DNA from 2 places in the Bradyrhizobium sp. CAR08 genome. Region 2 is predicted to be linked to the other one. Evidence: riboswitches for the same ligand, from Rfam matches in the RefSeq annotation. Region 2 holds a riboswitch; the other holds the start of a gene.
What was found. A riboswitch is a leader RNA that binds a small molecule or an ion and turns the genes downstream of it on or off. The one in region 2 is predicted to bind S-adenosylmethionine.

Region 1 (7,475 bases), on a different contig from region 2:
GACAAGGTCGTCGTGACCTGCGAGTTCTGCAGCTCGGTGTACGAGTTCACGCCGGATGAAGCAGGCGTGGAAGACGCGTAAGGCGTTAGCCTGCAGGTGCGATAGGGTCGGCCAAAGCGGAGCGCGCCCACCATCTCCTGCCCTAATTCAACACCCGCTTGTTGTCCGGGCTGTCCAGCGAGAACGTGGGCACGTCGATCTCGAAGCGTTCGCCGGTCGCGCTGACCATCTGGTAGCGGCCGGTCATGAAGCCCGAGGCGGTCGTGAGCGGCACGCCCGAGGTGTATTCGAAGCGTTCGCCAGGCGCGAGCGTCGGCTGCTCGCCGACGACGCCCTCGCCCTTCACCTCCTGCTGCCGGCCGGTGGCATCGGTGATGATCCAGTGCCGCGTCTTGAGCTGCACGGTCTCGTCGCCGGAATTGGTGATGACGACGGTGTAGGCCCAGAAATAACGGGAGCGGTCGGCCGACGACTGCTCCGGAACAAAGTTCGGCTCGACGGTCACTTCGATCTGGCGGGTCACGGCGCGGTACATGATTGCCATCATACCGAAAACCGCTCCGGAACCAAACGCCGGAGACGCCTTGGCGACATCGTCCCGCCAGAATTCGCAGGGAAGTACACGTCCAAATGGGCTTGCAAATGTACTTGCTTGTGATCCGGTCGCTTTGCGAGATGACGGCCGGACCGGTACACTCCTTGCCACGTCGCGATTTGCGGAAGGGTTTTTAGGCCCCCGATGACCATTGCCGACCAAGTGACGGGATCGACGATCGCGGGAACCGCTAAACCTGTGGAGGTCAAATCCGCGGGAGCGAAGCGGCGCGCGGCCGCGCCGGCCATTTCGCTGCCCGCCATCGGCGAGCGCGAGCTCCGGCTCGACCTATTCCGCGGCCTTGCGCTGTGGCTGATCTTCATCGACCATTTGCCGCCGAGCCTTCTGACCTGGTTCACGATCCGCAATTACGGCTTCAGCGACGCCACCGAGATCTTCATCTTCATCTCCGGCTATACCGCCGCCTTCGTCTACGGTCGGGCGATGCTGGAGTCCGGCATCGTCGTCGCCACCGCGCGCATCCTGCGGCGCGTCTGGCAGATCTATGTCGCCCACGTCTTCCTGTTCACGATCTTCCTTGCCGAAATCTCCTACGTCGCGACCAGGTTCGAGAACCCGCTCTACACCGAAGAGATGGGCATCATGGATTTCCTCAAGCAGCCCGACGTCACGATCGTGCAGGCGCTGCTGCTGCGCTTCCGTCCGGTCAACATGGACGTGCTGCCGCTCTACATCGTGCTGATGCTGGCGCTGCCCTTGATCCTGTGGCTGATGAAGTGGCGCCCTGACGTGACGCTCGGCCTCTCGGTCGCGCTCTACGCGGTGACCTGGGAATACGACCTCTATCTGTCGGCCTATCCGAACGGCTTCTGGGCCTTCAATCCCTTCGCCTGGCAATTGCTGTTCGTGTTCGGGGCATGGTGCGCGCTCGGGGGTGCCCGACGCATGTCGCACATTCTGGCTTCGCGGGTGACGATGTGGATCGCGATCGCCTATCTGGTTGCGGCATTCTACGTGACGCTGACCTGGTATGTGCCGCAGCTCTCCCACTTCATGCCGAAGCGGCTCGAGCAGTGGATGTATCCGATCGACAAGGCCGACCTTGACGTGCTGCGCTTCACGCATTTCCTGGCGCTGGCCGCGCTCACCGTGCGCGTCCTGCCCCGGGACTGGCCGGGCCTGAAATCGCCCTGGCTGCGGCCGCTGATCCTGTGCGGCTCGCATTCCCTGGAGATATTCTGTCTCGGCGTCTTCCTCGCCTTTGCCGGCCATTTCATCCTGGCCGAAGTCTCGGGCGGCCCGGTCATGCATGCGCTAATAAGTCTCTCCGGAATCCTGATCATGTGGGCCATGGCCTGGCTGATTTCGTGGTACAAGCGGGTGGCTGACAAGAGCGGTTCGAAAACCAAAAGCGCCGTCGGCAGCGCCGATATGGCGGGAGGGGGCTGATGAAGGCGAAGGTTTTCCTGAGCCTGATCCTGCTGTGCGGTGGTCTCGCCGCGCCTCCGGCGCGCGCGGACGATGCTGCGCCGGCTGCTTCAGCCGCGCCCGCAGCCTGTGAAGTGCCGTCCTATCTGCTCACCAGCGAAAGCCAGCTTCCCAAGGTCGCCGATGCCGTGAAGGCCGGCAAGCCGCTCGAAATCCTGGTCATCGGCAGTCGCTCGACCACGATTCCGGCTTCCGAGGACGCCTCTTATCCGGCGCGGATGCAGGCCATCCTGAAGGACAAGCTGCCGCCGTCCGAGATTGTGCACGTCTCCGTAGAAATACAGAGCAAGAAAACGGCCGAGGAGGCGGCTGCCAGCTTCGTTAAGCTGATGGAAGCAAAAACGCCTACTTTGGTCATCTGGCAGACCGGGACTGTCGATGCTATCCGAGCCATCGATCCCGATGATTTTCGTGGCGCGGTGACCGAAGGGGTTGTTGCGTTGCAAAAGGCAGGGGCTGACGTCGTCTTGATGAATTTGCAATACAGTCCGCGTACCGAAACCATGATCTCGGTGCCGCCATACCTCGACAATATGCGGGTGGTGGCGCAGGAGCACGATATTCCGCTGTTCGATCGGTTCGCGATCATGCGGCAGTGGAATGATCAGGGCCAGTTCGACCTATTCAGCCCGTCGCGCGGCCCCGAGTTGGCGAAGCAGGTCCATGATTGCCTTGGCCGGGCGTTGGCACAGTTCCTGATCGACGCTGCCCATCTGGAGCCGGCCCAGCAGCAAAATTGAGGTCTAGCGTTAATGAGTTCTCTCCGCCCTTTTTGCCTGACGGCATGGCTGGCTGTGCCCGCAGCAGCGGTGCTGCTGTTGCTGAGTCCGGCCTCGCAGTCCCACGCGCAGACGCAGGCCGCGCAGGCAACACCGGCCCCGCAGCAGTCGGCTGATCCGGCTCCCGCTTCACCGTCCCAGACCACCGTCGCAGCGACGTCCCCCGACCAGCGCGGCATCACGGCGCGCGCCATCGACAAGGTGAAGCAGGTCGCGAAATCCGCCGGCGACATCTTTAGCCGCGTGCCCTGCCTGTCGCCGAAGGGCGGCTCGAAGGCGATGGGCTCGCTGCCGCATGTCGCGGGCAAGCTCGTCGCCGGCCAGCCCGTCGTCATCGTCGCGTTCGGCTCGTCGTCGACCGCGGGATTCGGCGCGAGCTCGCCGGAGTTCAACTATCCCAATCGCCTTGCCGCGCAGCTGCACCGGCACTATCCGACCGCCGACATCACCGTCGTCAATGCCGGCGTCGGCGGCGAGGATGCGCCCGAGATGATGAAGCGTCTCCAGAAAGAGGTGATCGACGTGCATCCGGATCTGGTGATCTGGCAGGTCGGCACCAATGCCGTGCTGCGCAATCTCGATCCTGGCGAGACCGCCAAACTGGTCGAGGACGGCATCGCTCGCATCCAGGCCACCGGCGGCACCGACATCGTGCTGGTCGATCCGCAATATTCGCCCGCGGTCAACCAGCGCGCCGAGAGCGCCGGCAAGATGGTGAAGCTGCTCGGCAAGGTCGCCGAGCTCCGTCACGTCGGTATCTTCCCGCGCTTCGAGGTGATGCGCGACTGGCACGAGAAGCAATCCCTTCCGGTCGAGAGTTTCGTGATCGCGGACGGACTGCACATGAACGATTGGGGCTATGCCTGCTTCGCCCAGCTCCTCGGCGACGACATCATCCGCTCCGTCGGCCAGATCAAGCTCGGCGTGAACGTGCCCGCGGACGTGCGGACCTATCGGCCGATGTAGCTGCTGCAGGGTGGGCAAAGGCGCGCTCTTCGCGCCGTGCCCACCATCCAGCGGCACTGTGATCGTGAATGGTGGCACGCTTGCTTTGCCCACCCTACGATGTCGAATGCGTGGCTACGCCTTCTCCAGCGCCGCGGTCAGATCCTCGATCAGATCGTCCGCGTGCTCGAGGCCTGCCGAGAAGCGGATGAATCCTTCGCTGATGCCGAGCGCGGCGCGGTCCTCCGGCTTCAAACGCTGATGCGTCGTGGTCGCGGGATGGGTGACGAGGCTCTTGGCGTCGCCGAGATTGTTCGAGATCTTGGCGAGCTTGAGCTCGTTGAGCACGCGGAACGCCTCCTGCTTGCCGCCCTTGACCTCGAGGCCGACCAGCGTCGAGCCGCCGCGCATCTGCTTCTTCACCAATGCAGCCTGCGGATGATCGGCGCGGCCGGGAAACACCAGCCGCGAAATCTTCGGATGGCTCGCCAGCACGTCCGCGATGCGCGCCGCCGTCTCGGTCTGCGCGCGCACGCGCACGGCGAGCGTCTCCAGCCCCTTGAGCAGGACCCAGGCGTTGAACGGCGAGATCGACGGGCCGGTCTGGCGCATGAAATTGTGGATGTGCTCGGCGATGAACGCTTCCGAGGACAGGATGATGCCGCCGAGACAGCGGCCCTGGCCGTCGATGTGCTTGGTCGCGGAATAGACCACGACGTCGGCGCCGAGCGCGAGCGGGCTCTGCCAGATCGGGGTGGCGAACACGTTGTCGACGACGAGCCGCGCGCCGCCACTATGCGCGATCTCGGCAATGCCGGGAATGTCGAGCACGTCGAGCGTCGGATTGGTCGGGCTCTCCAGGAAGAACGTCTTGGTGTTCGGCTTCATGGCGCGCTGCCACTGGTCGAGATCGAGGCCGTCGACCAGCGTGGTCTCGATGCCGTAGCGCGGCAGTAAATCCTGCACGACGTAGAGACACGAGCCGAACAGCGCGCGCGAGGCCACGACGTGATCGCCGGCCTTGAGCGGCGCCAGGATCGCGGTCGTCACCGCGGCCATGCCGGTCGCGGCCGAACGTGCCGCTTCGGCGCCTTCGAGCTCGATCATGCGGCGCTCGAACATCGAGATGGTCGGATTGGAGTAGCGTGAATAGATGAAGCCGGGGTCCTCGCCCTTGAACCGCGCCTCGCACTCCTCAGCGCTGTTGTAGACGTAGCCCTGGGTCAGGAACAGCGACTCCGACGTCTCGCCATATTGCGAGCGTAAGGTGCCGGAATGAACCAGGCGAGTTTCGGGACGGTAGTGGGCGGTTGGCGCCGGGGACTTCGACATAGGACCTCCTGAAGTGACCATCGAGAATGGTCACAAAAAAACCGGCCTGGAATATCTCCACGGGCCGGGATCACAGAGGTCCCCGGCCTGTTTAGCGACTTATTTAACGTGGCTGCAAGCCGGCCGGCTCAAATCACCACGGGATAAGTCATGCTCATATTCCGCAATGCCCTTTCCGTCAAGACGTCCATCGGATAGCCGTAAAACGCTCATATTTCCCGCATGTCGGGATGTGTTTGATCCCTGATGAGGACCCCGGGTTGACGTTCACGGTCGCCGCCGACGCCAATGGTATCCTGCCCGACCGCATGATCGCGGCGATGGCGGAGGGCGGTCTCATCCTGCCCGCTTACGACTTCGTCGAAAGCCAGATCCAGCCGGCGAGCCTCGATTTGCGTCTTGGCGATATCGCCTATCGCGTTCGCGCCAGCTTCCTGCCCGGTCCCGGCGCCACGGTCGCCGAGCGCATCGACGAGTTGAAGCTGCACGAGTTCAGCCTCGCCGACGGCGCGGTGCTGGAGACCAACTGCGTCTACATCGTGCCGCTGCTTGAAAGCCTCGCGCTGCCGCCGGAAATCGTCGCGGCCGCCAACCCGAAGAGCTCGACCGGCCGGCTCGACGTCTTCACCCGCGTGATCGCCGACGGCACCCGCCGCTTCGACATGATCGGTGCCGGCTATCACGGCCCGCTCTATGCCGAGATCAGCCCGAAGACGTTTCCGGTGCTGGTCAGCGAGGGCTCGCGCCTGAGCCAGGTGCGCTTCCGCACCGGCGATGCCATCCTCAACATCGACGACCTCGAGGCGCTGCACGCGACCGAGCGTCTCGTCGATATCGACGATGCCGACCTCACCGGCGGCGTCGCCGTCTCTGTTGATCTCTCCGGCGAGAAGAGCGGCGGCTTCGTCGGCTACCGCGCCAAGCGCCACACCGGCGTCATCGACGTCGATCGCCGCGCCGGCTATTCCGTCGAGGACTTCTGGGAGCCGATCTCGGCCCGTCCCGACGGCAGCCTGATCCTCGATCCCGGCGAGTTCTATATCCTCGCGTCGAAAGAGGCGGTGCAGGTGCCGCCCGATTACGCCGCGGAGATGGTGCCATTCGATCCGCTGGTCGGTGAGTTCCGCGTGCACTACGCCGGATTCTTCGATCCCGGCTTTGGCTATGCCGGCGCCGGCGGGTTGGGGTCGCGCGCCGTGCTCGAAGTGCGCTCGCGCGAGGTGCCGTTCATCCTCGAGCACGGCCAGATCGTCGGCCGCCTCGTCTACGAGAAGATGCTGGCCCGCCCCGACGCCATGTACGGCCAGCGCATCGGCTCGAACTACCAGGCGCAGGGCCTGAAGCTGAGCAAGCATTTCCGGGTGTAGGGATAGCCTCACCTTCCGCTGTCATGCCTCGGCTTGACCGGGGCATCCAGTACGCCGTAGCCTATTGGTTCGATCACATCCGCCTCTGGAATACTGGATCGCCCGATCAAGTCGGGCGATGACACCGAATCTGTGTCAAGATGGGAAGTGAATCCGGGCTACGTCCGAGGTGGCGAAATGACAGATCAATCCGAACTCGACGCAAGAATCCTCGACGACGTCGCCGACGCGCTGATCTATTCGGATCGCTCCGGCACGATCATGCGCTGGAACCGCGCATCGTCCGCACTGTTCGGCTTCTCGGCGGACGAAGCGCTGGGCCAGAATCTCGACCTGATCATTCCCGAACATCTGCGCGCCGCGCACTGGAAAGGTTTTGAGGCCGCGCTTGCCAGCGGCGCGATGAAGCTTGCGGGCAAGCCGACACTGACCCGCGCGCTGCACAAGGACGGACGCAAGCTCTACATCGAGATGACCTTTGCGCTGGTGCGGGACGCCGCTGGAGTGGTGCAAGGATCGGTGGCGATGGCACGCGACGTCACCGAGCGCGTCGAGCGCGAGCGTGCCGCCAAAGCCTCGCAAACTAAGCCTGCGCAAAATTCGTGATGCGGAATTGGCGCGCCGGCGTGCAGGGCTCCCTGCGTGCGGCTCAACTTGTCCGTCACCGGATGCAGTGACACACTCGATCAGAACAACGATCGGGAGCGAACATGACCGCACCAGACCCCGCGCAGGAAGCTCAATGGAAACGCTGGCGCGCGGTTGCCGATCTCTATCACGCCTACTTCACCGGTCTGATCCTCACCGTGGTCACGCGTCGCGGCACGGCAGATGCTGCGGAGTTCGTCTTTCGCGTGTTCCGCCGCCAGCAGCAGGAGCGCTTCCTGCCGGGGCTGGAGAAGCTCGGGCTGAGCCATCTGCCGCCCGCCGTGGCAGCCGCGCAATATCACTATCTCTCGAACTGGATCGGCGGCGTGCACGTCGAATACATGTATGAGAGCGACCGCA
Region 2 (7,475 bases):
ACGCTGCGCGCTGGCCCCGCTCCGCCATTGCGAGCGAAGCGAAGCAATCCAGGAATGCGCCCGCGGAGACAGTCTGGATTGCTTCGTCGCTTCGCTCCTCGCAATGACGGCCGTCAGTTCGGCATCACATACGCATAGATCCGGCCGCGCGAGACCGGTGCTTCGCGAACGCGGTTGCCGTTGTTGCCGGAGATCATGATCGGATTGCCCTGCGCGTCGACACCGGTGATGATGCCGACATGACCGCCCCGGCCACCACGCGACATCACTGCGATGGCGCCGACCTGCGGACCGGACACGCGCGTGCCGTAATGCGCGAACGAATTCGCCATGTCGGAGCCGGTGCCACGATGACCGGTCTTTTCGAGCACCATGTTCATGAAGCGCGCGCACCACAGGCTACCGCGACCGGTCGGATTGCCGCCGACATAGCGGCGTGCCTCGGACACGAGGCCCGACCCACCGCCGAAGCCGCCGCCGCTCGTCGCGCTATTGGCCATGCCGCCGTCATTCGCGTTAGTGGCTATCCCACCTCCACGCCTCATAATTCGACGGCTGGCGCGCGTGGTCATCTCACCGCTGGTAACCATTCCAGCGTTGCCGCTCATGGCCATTCCACCACTGCCGCTCATAGCCATTCCAGCGCTGCCGCTTATGGCGATGCCGCCGCTATTGGCGTTCGGATCATAGCTGGCGAAGGTGTTGCCGAAGCCGTTCGCCTGCAATTGCGCCGCGCCGCGCTCGAAGCGCGAGCCGCGTGCATGCCGGTAATGATGATGTCTGCTGGCGTGATGCGCGTAAGCGTGCCGCTCTGCGCTATGACGATGAGGTCGTGCTGACGCCGGAGAAGTGAAGGCGGCGAACGCCGCGAAGAAAACAGCCAGCGCAACGACACAGCGCGACAGGCGAGACGCAAACAACTCGAACATTCTTCATCCTTCGTTGACACCCCACTTCCCCGTCGGCCCGTGCGGTGGCCGACATCCGCGGGCTGTATCAGTATCCTGATGTGGCGAGAACAAGACGCGGCCCCTAAGAATCTGGACGATGATTAATAAGTGCTACCATCGTATGCGCTGACCGCAGGACGGCATTCCAAAGCCGCAGCCACCTCAGGGAGAAAACCGGATGCCTCACGCCCTCACGAAGGACAATTGTCGACTCTATTTCGAAGAAGCGGGCACGGGCACGCCGATTATTTTTCTGCACGAATTCGCGGCCGACTACACCAATTGGGAGCCGCAGATGCGCTACTTCTCGCGCGGCCATCGCTGCATCACCTATTCCGCACGCGGCTACACGCCATCGGACGTGCCTGATGGCGAGGTCTACGGCTACACGCATTTCTACACCGATGCGCTCGCGGTGCTCGATCATCTGAAGATCGATCGCGCGCACTTCGTCGGCCTCTCGATGGGCGCCTATTCGTCGCTCCAGATCGGGCTCAACGCGCCCCAACGTGCGCTGTCGATGACGCTCGCCGGCGTCGGCTCGGGCTCGGAGATCGAGAACCTCGACGCTTGGCGCCAGCAGTGCCGCGCCAACGCGGAGCAATTCGAGATGCTCGGCTCAGCCGAAGTCGCAAAAGTCACGCGCGAGGCGCCGAGCCGGATTCCCTTCCTGGTGAAGGACCCGCGCGGTCACGCCGATTTTTATGCCGCCCTGGCGCGGCACGACGCCAAGGGATCAGCGCGGACGATGCGCGGCTTCCAGGCCGGCCGTCCCTCGATCTTTACGATGACGGACGCGATCAGAGCGGCCACGACGCCGGCACTCATCATCTGCGGCGACGAGGACGATCCGTGCGTGGGCGCAAGCCTGTTCCTGAAGAAGCATCTGCCGGCGGCAGGGCTCGCCATGTTTCCAAAGTCCGGCCACGTCCTCAATCTCGAAGAGCCAGCGCTGTTCAACGAAACGGTGGAACGGTTCGTCACGCTGGTGGAAGCGGGAAGATGGCCGGTGCGCGACCCGAGGTCACTGGCGGCGCATTAGCGCGAAGGCGTCACCAGGTACTGGGTCGCGTAGATGGGGTAACGGGCCGGCCTACTTCCTGCCGCCCCGCGTCAGCAGAAACACGCCCTGCTCGCCGAACAGATTCCACACCCACCAGGGCATCCGCAGCCGCAGCGGACGGCCGTAGAGGTCGAGCGCCTCGGCACGTTCCATCTTGACGTCGATCGCGTCGCAGAGCTCGACGAAATCCTTGATGGTGCAGAAATGGATGTTGGCGGTGTCATACCAGCTTGCCGGCAGGTTCTCCGTGCGCGGCATGTGGCCGCCGATCAGGAGCTGGAGCCGCATCTTCCAGAAGCCGAAATTCGGGAACGACACGATGGCGCGGCGGCCGATGCGCAGCAAATTCTCCAGCACCACTTTCGGCTGCCGCGTCGCCTGCAACGTCTGCGACAGGATCACGTAGTCGAAGGCGTCATCCGGATAATTCACGAGGTCGGTGTCGGCATCGCCCTGCACCACCGCAAGACCCTTGGCGACGCAGCGGTTGACGCCCTCGCGCGACAGCTCGATGCCGCGGCCGTCGACGCCGCGGGTTTCCAGCAGTTGGAGCAGGTCGCCCTCGCCGCAGCCGACGTCGAGCACCTTCGAGCCCGGCTTGACCATGTTGGCCACCAGCACATGGTCCGCGCGAAAATCACCGGGCTGCCCGGTCGCAAGGCCGCCCAGCGGCAACGCTTCCTGTACAGACATGACTAGCCGTCCTTAAGCATTATTGGCGGTGAGCCCGCGCGCCTTGCCTGCCGATTGCAGGAAGGCGCGGGAGATATCAAGGAATTCGGGCACGTCGAGCAGGAAGGCGTCGTGACCGCGATCGGTCTCGATTTCGGCGAACGACACCCGCGCGCTCGACGCATTCAGCGCGTGCACCAGCGCGCGCGATTCCGAGGTCGGGAACAGCCAGTCGCTGGTGAAGGAGACCACGCAGAAGCGGGTCTGGATTCCCGCGAACGCCTTCGCCAGCACACCGCCGTGGTCGGCGGCGATGTCGAAATAGTCCATCGCGCGGGTCAGATAGAGATAGGAGTTGGCGTCGAAGCGCTCGACGAAGGACGAGCCCTGGTAGCGCAGATAGGACTCAACCTGGAAGTCGGCGTCAAAAGAGAAAGTCGGCAGCTCGCGGTCCTGCATGCGCCGCCCGAATTTTCGATGCAGCGCGGCGTCGGAGAGATAGGTGATGTGCGCCGCCATCCGGGCGACAGCGAGGCCACGATGCGGATGGATGCCTCGATCGGCATAGCCGCCATGGTGCCAGTCGGGGTCGGCCATCACCGCCTGGCGGCCAAGCTCGTGGAACGCGATGTTCTGCGCCGAGTGTCGTGTCGAGCAGGCAATCGCCAGCGCGGAGAACACGCGACTCGGATACGCCGCAGTCCATTGCAGCACTTGCATGCCGCCCATCGAGCCGCCGACGACCGCGAACAGCGTGTCGATGCCGAGCCGGTCGATCAGCATCGCCTGCGCGCGCACCATGTCGGGGATGGTGATGACGGGGAAATCGAGCCCCCAAACCTTGCCGGTCGCGGGATTGATCGAGGCCGGGCCGGTCGAGCCCATGCAGCCGCCGATCACGTTGGAGCAGATGATAAAATATTCGTTGGGATCGAGCGGCCGGCCGGGGCCGACCAAGGTCTCCCACCAGCCGGGCTTGCCGGTGACAGGGTGCACGTTGGCGACGTGCTGGTCGCCGGTCAGCGCATGGCAGATCAGGATCGCGTTGGAGCGATCGGCATTCAGCTCGCCGTAGGTCTGGTAGGCGATCTGGAACGGGCTGAGATCGACCCCGCAGTCGAGCCGCAGCGGCTGCTCCGAGCCGAACTGCGCGACGTGCGAACTCGGATGATCCACCTCGTGCGACCGCTCGTCGGCGGTGATCGCGGGACTCGGAATGGACTGGACGCCAACCATCTGACCATCGACCTCGTTTGCGATCGTAGAAGTGACCGCATTGACATCAGGCCATGAAAAACCCGGCCTGAACGATAGGTTCGGCCGGGATCGAAAGCGTCCCCGGCCTGTTTAGCGAGTTTTTTAACGTGGCTGCAAGCCGGCCGGCTCAAATGACCACGGAACGGGTAAAAACTACCGTCTTGGACGGTTTTCGTCAAGTCACGGCCCGGATCAGCCAAATTCGCCTGTCGCGCCACGGGCGGAAAGGGCCCGATTTCTCTTTGCATTTCTCTTTGCTTTCGCAGCCCCGACTGCCTAATCAGGATATCCATCACAGCGGTGACGGCTCGACTGATCCGCATTGGAACGCCTCTCAGCAGCACCTGTCAGACATGTCCCAACGTCCGCCCGCGCCACCATCACTCCAGGAATTGCGTAAGGAGATCGACGCGATCGACGAAGGCATGCATCGCCTGCTGATGCAACGCGGCGACATCATCGACCGCCTGATCCAGGTGAAGCAGACCCAGGAGGTCGGCTCGGCGTTCCGCCCGGCACGCGAGGCCTCCATGATGCGCGACCTCGTGCAGCGTCATCGCGGCATCCTGCCGCTCGACACGGTCGAGAGCATCTGGCGCGTCATCATCGCGACCTTCACCTATGTCCAGGCCCCGTTCTCGGTCCACGCCGACATCTCGGCGAGCGAGCCGGCCATGCGCGATTCCGCGCGATTCCATTTCGGCTTCACCGTGCCTTACGTCGCGCATTTCAGCGCGCAGGCGGCGGTCGAGGCCGTCGCGAAGTCCAAGGGCGATCTGGCGCTGGTCTCGGCGACCTCGAGCCGCACGCCGTGGTGGCTGTCGCTGGAAGAAGCTGGCGCGCCAAAGATCATCGCGCGGCTGCCCTTCGTCGAGCGCGCCGACCATCCGGCGGCGTTGCCCGTGTTCGCGGTCTCGCGCGTCGCCGACAGCGCGCTGGTGACGGAGGTCGAGACCTTCAGCGTAGGCGTCTCTGGGTGGAATGCGGAGGTCGCGCGCGCCCTGTCGCCGCTCGCCGAGATCGTGGCGGTGCCCGACACCGCCTTCGACGGCGCCGCGCTGCTGGTCTCGGTCACCGCGACAAGCAGCATCGACAAGATCAAGGCTGCCCTGATCGAAGCGGGGGCCTCGGTGCGCTCCACGGCCCTCGTCGGCAGCCACGCAACGCGCTATACGGTGCCCCCGACCGGGTCGAAATCGTAAGTCGCGAACCGCTTAAGCCAGTCCGGAGTTGAAGATGTCCCGCCCCGTGCCGAATCCCGGCATTCTCGATATTGCGCCCTATACGCCCGGCAAGACCCCGGTGGCAGAGCCCGGCCGCAAGGTGTTCAAGCTCTCGGCCAACGAGACGCCGTTCGGGCCCTCGCCGAAGGCGCGCGAGGCGTTCAAGCAGGTGGCGGATCATCTGGAAGACTATCCGGAAGGAACCTCGCGCGTGCTGCGCGAAGCAATCGGGCGCACCTTCGGGCTCGATCCCAACCGCATCATCTGCGGCGCCGGCTCGGACGAGATCCTCAACCTGCTCGCCCACACCTATCTCAGCCACGGTGACGAGGCGATCTCGACCACGCACGGCTTTCTAGTCTATCCGATCGCGACCATGGCGGTCGGCGCGAAGAATGTCATCGCGGCCGAGAAGAACCTCACCTGCGATGTCGACGCCATCCTCAAGGCGGTGACGCCGAAGACAAAGCTGGTCTGGCTCGCCAACCCCAACAATCCGACCGGCACCTATGTGCCGTTCGACGAGGTCAAGCGCCTGCGCGCCGGCCTGCCCTCGCACGTGCTGCTGGTGCTGGACGCAGCCTATTGCGACTACGTCTCGCGCAACGATTACGAGATGGGGATCGAGCTGGTCGCGACCACCGAAAACACGGTGGTGACCCACACCTTCTCCAAGATCCATGGTCTTGCGGCGCTGCGCATCGGCTGGATGTTCGGCCCCGAGCACATCATCGACGCGGTCAACCGCATCCGGGGTCCCTTCAACGTGTCGACGCCGGCCATGTACGCCGCCGTTGCCGCGATCGAGGACACAGCGCACCAGGCCATGTCGAAGCAGTTCACCGAGACCTGGCGCAACTGGCTCGCCGAGGAGATCGGCAAGCTCGGGCTGAAGGTGACGCCGAGCGTCGCCAATTTCGTGCTGATCCACTTCCCGACCGAGGGCAAGACCTCGGACGCAGCCGACGCCTTCCTCACCAAGCGCGGGCTGGTGCTGCGCGGCTTGAAGAACTACGGCCTGCCGCATTCGCTGCGCATGACCATCGGCACCGAGGAGGCCAACCGCCTCGTCGTCGAGGGCCTGCGCGACTTCATGGCCGGACGATGAGCGCGACCCCGCACTTCCAGCGCGTCGCGCTGATCGGCTTCGGCCTGATCGGGGGCTCGATCGCACGCGCCGCGAAGCTCCAGGGCCTGGCTTCCGAGATCGTCACCACCGCGCGCTCGGAGAAGACGCGCGCACGCGTGATGGAGCTCGGCATCGTCGATCAGGTCGTCGCGACCAATGCGGAAGCCGTGAAGGACGCCGATCTCGTCATCCTCTGCATTCCCGTCGGCGCCTGCGGCCCGGTGGCGCAGGAGATCTCCGCGCATCTCAAACCCGGCGCGATCATCTCCGACGTCGGCTCGGTCAAGGGCGCCATCGTCAGGGATATGGCGCCGCACCTGCCGGAAGGCGTCCATTTCGTGCCGGCGCATCCCGTCGCAGGCACCGAGCATTCGGGTCCCGATTCCGGCTTCGCCGAGCTCTTCATCAACCGCTGGTGCATCCTCACCCCGCCGGAGGGCGTTGATGCGGCTGCCACCGATCGCCTGCGCGCGTTCTGGGCGGCGATGGGTGCCAAGGTCGAGATCATGACGCCGGATCATCATGATCTCGTGCTCGCGATCACCAGCCATCTGCCGCATCTGATCGCCTACACCATCGTCGGCACCGCCGACGAGCTGGCGCAGGTGACGGAGTCAGAGGTCATCAAGTTCTCCGCCGGCGGCTTTCGCGACTTCACGCGCATCGCCGCCTCCGATCCGACGATGTGGCGCGACGTCTTCCTCGCCAACAAGGAAGCCGTGCTGGAGATGCTCGGCACCTTCACTGAGGATCTGGCAAAGCTCACCCGCGCGATCCGCCGCGGCGATGGCGAGGCGCTGTTCGACCACTTCACCCGCACCCGCGCCATCCGCCGCGGCATTGTCGAAATCGGCCAGGATTCGGCCGCGCCCGATTTCGGCCGGCCGCATGCGCAGCTCGGCAACAAGCCGTAGCACCGAAGTGGCCCGGATGGAGCGCAAGCGTAATCCGGGACTTCCGTCGCTTGAGGCAGGATTCCCGGATCGCGCTTCGCTCCATCCGGGCTACGAGCCTGCGTGGCTCCGTGACTAGAATGGGTAGTACCGGATCTGCGTCATGACGACGTTGTCGTCGGTCTTCGGCGCGCCGCCGACGCCGGCGAACGCGAACCGTTGCGTGTAGGAATATTGCAGGCCGGCTTTGAGCGTCCCGAAATTGCCTTGGTAGATGGTGTCGTAGAT

Region 1: linked by a shared signal. The riboswitch ahead of ACIPUD_RS22260 (O-succinylhomoserine sulfhydrylase) and the one ahead of metX (homoserine O-acetyltransferase MetX) in region 2 are both predicted to bind S-adenosylmethionine.

What each region holds. Positions count from the first base shown of each region.
Region 1 covers NZ_JBIXJX010000010.1:219,367-226,841, reverse strand. The annotation lists gene ACIPUD_RS22285 (Hsp33 family molecular chaperone) at 1-81, shown strand, start outside; gene apaG (Co2+/Mg2+ efflux protein ApaG) at 143-535, opposite strand; gene ACIPUD_RS22275 (OpgC domain-containing protein) at 740-2,005, shown strand; gene ACIPUD_RS22270 (SGNH/GDSL hydrolase family protein) at 2,005-2,784, shown strand; gene ACIPUD_RS22265 (SGNH/GDSL hydrolase family protein) at 2,797-3,789, shown strand; gene ACIPUD_RS22260 (O-succinylhomoserine sulfhydrylase) at 3,904-5,100, opposite strand; SAM riboswitch at 5,171-5,250, opposite strand; gene ACIPUD_RS22255 (2'-deoxycytidine 5'-triphosphate deaminase) at 5,331-6,467, shown strand; gene ACIPUD_RS22250 (PAS domain-containing protein) at 6,645-7,073, shown strand; gene ACIPUD_RS22245 (hypothetical protein) at 7,178-7,475, shown strand, end outside.
Region 2 covers NZ_JBIXJX010000005.1:134,889-142,363, reverse strand. The annotation lists gene ACIPUD_RS13065 (MOSC domain-containing protein) at 1-1, shown strand, start outside; gene ACIPUD_RS13060 (TIGR02594 family protein) at 114-929, opposite strand; gene ACIPUD_RS13055 (alpha/beta fold hydrolase) at 1,129-1,992, shown strand; gene metW (methionine biosynthesis protein MetW) at 2,044-2,706, opposite strand; gene metX (homoserine O-acetyltransferase MetX) at 2,719-3,921, opposite strand; SAM riboswitch at 4,012-4,091, opposite strand; gene ACIPUD_RS13040 (chorismate mutase) at 4,296-5,144, shown strand; gene hisC (histidinol-phosphate transaminase) at 5,179-6,273, shown strand; gene ACIPUD_RS13030 (prephenate/arogenate dehydrogenase family protein) at 6,270-7,208, shown strand; gene ACIPUD_RS13025 (hypothetical protein) at 7,323-7,475, opposite strand, start outside.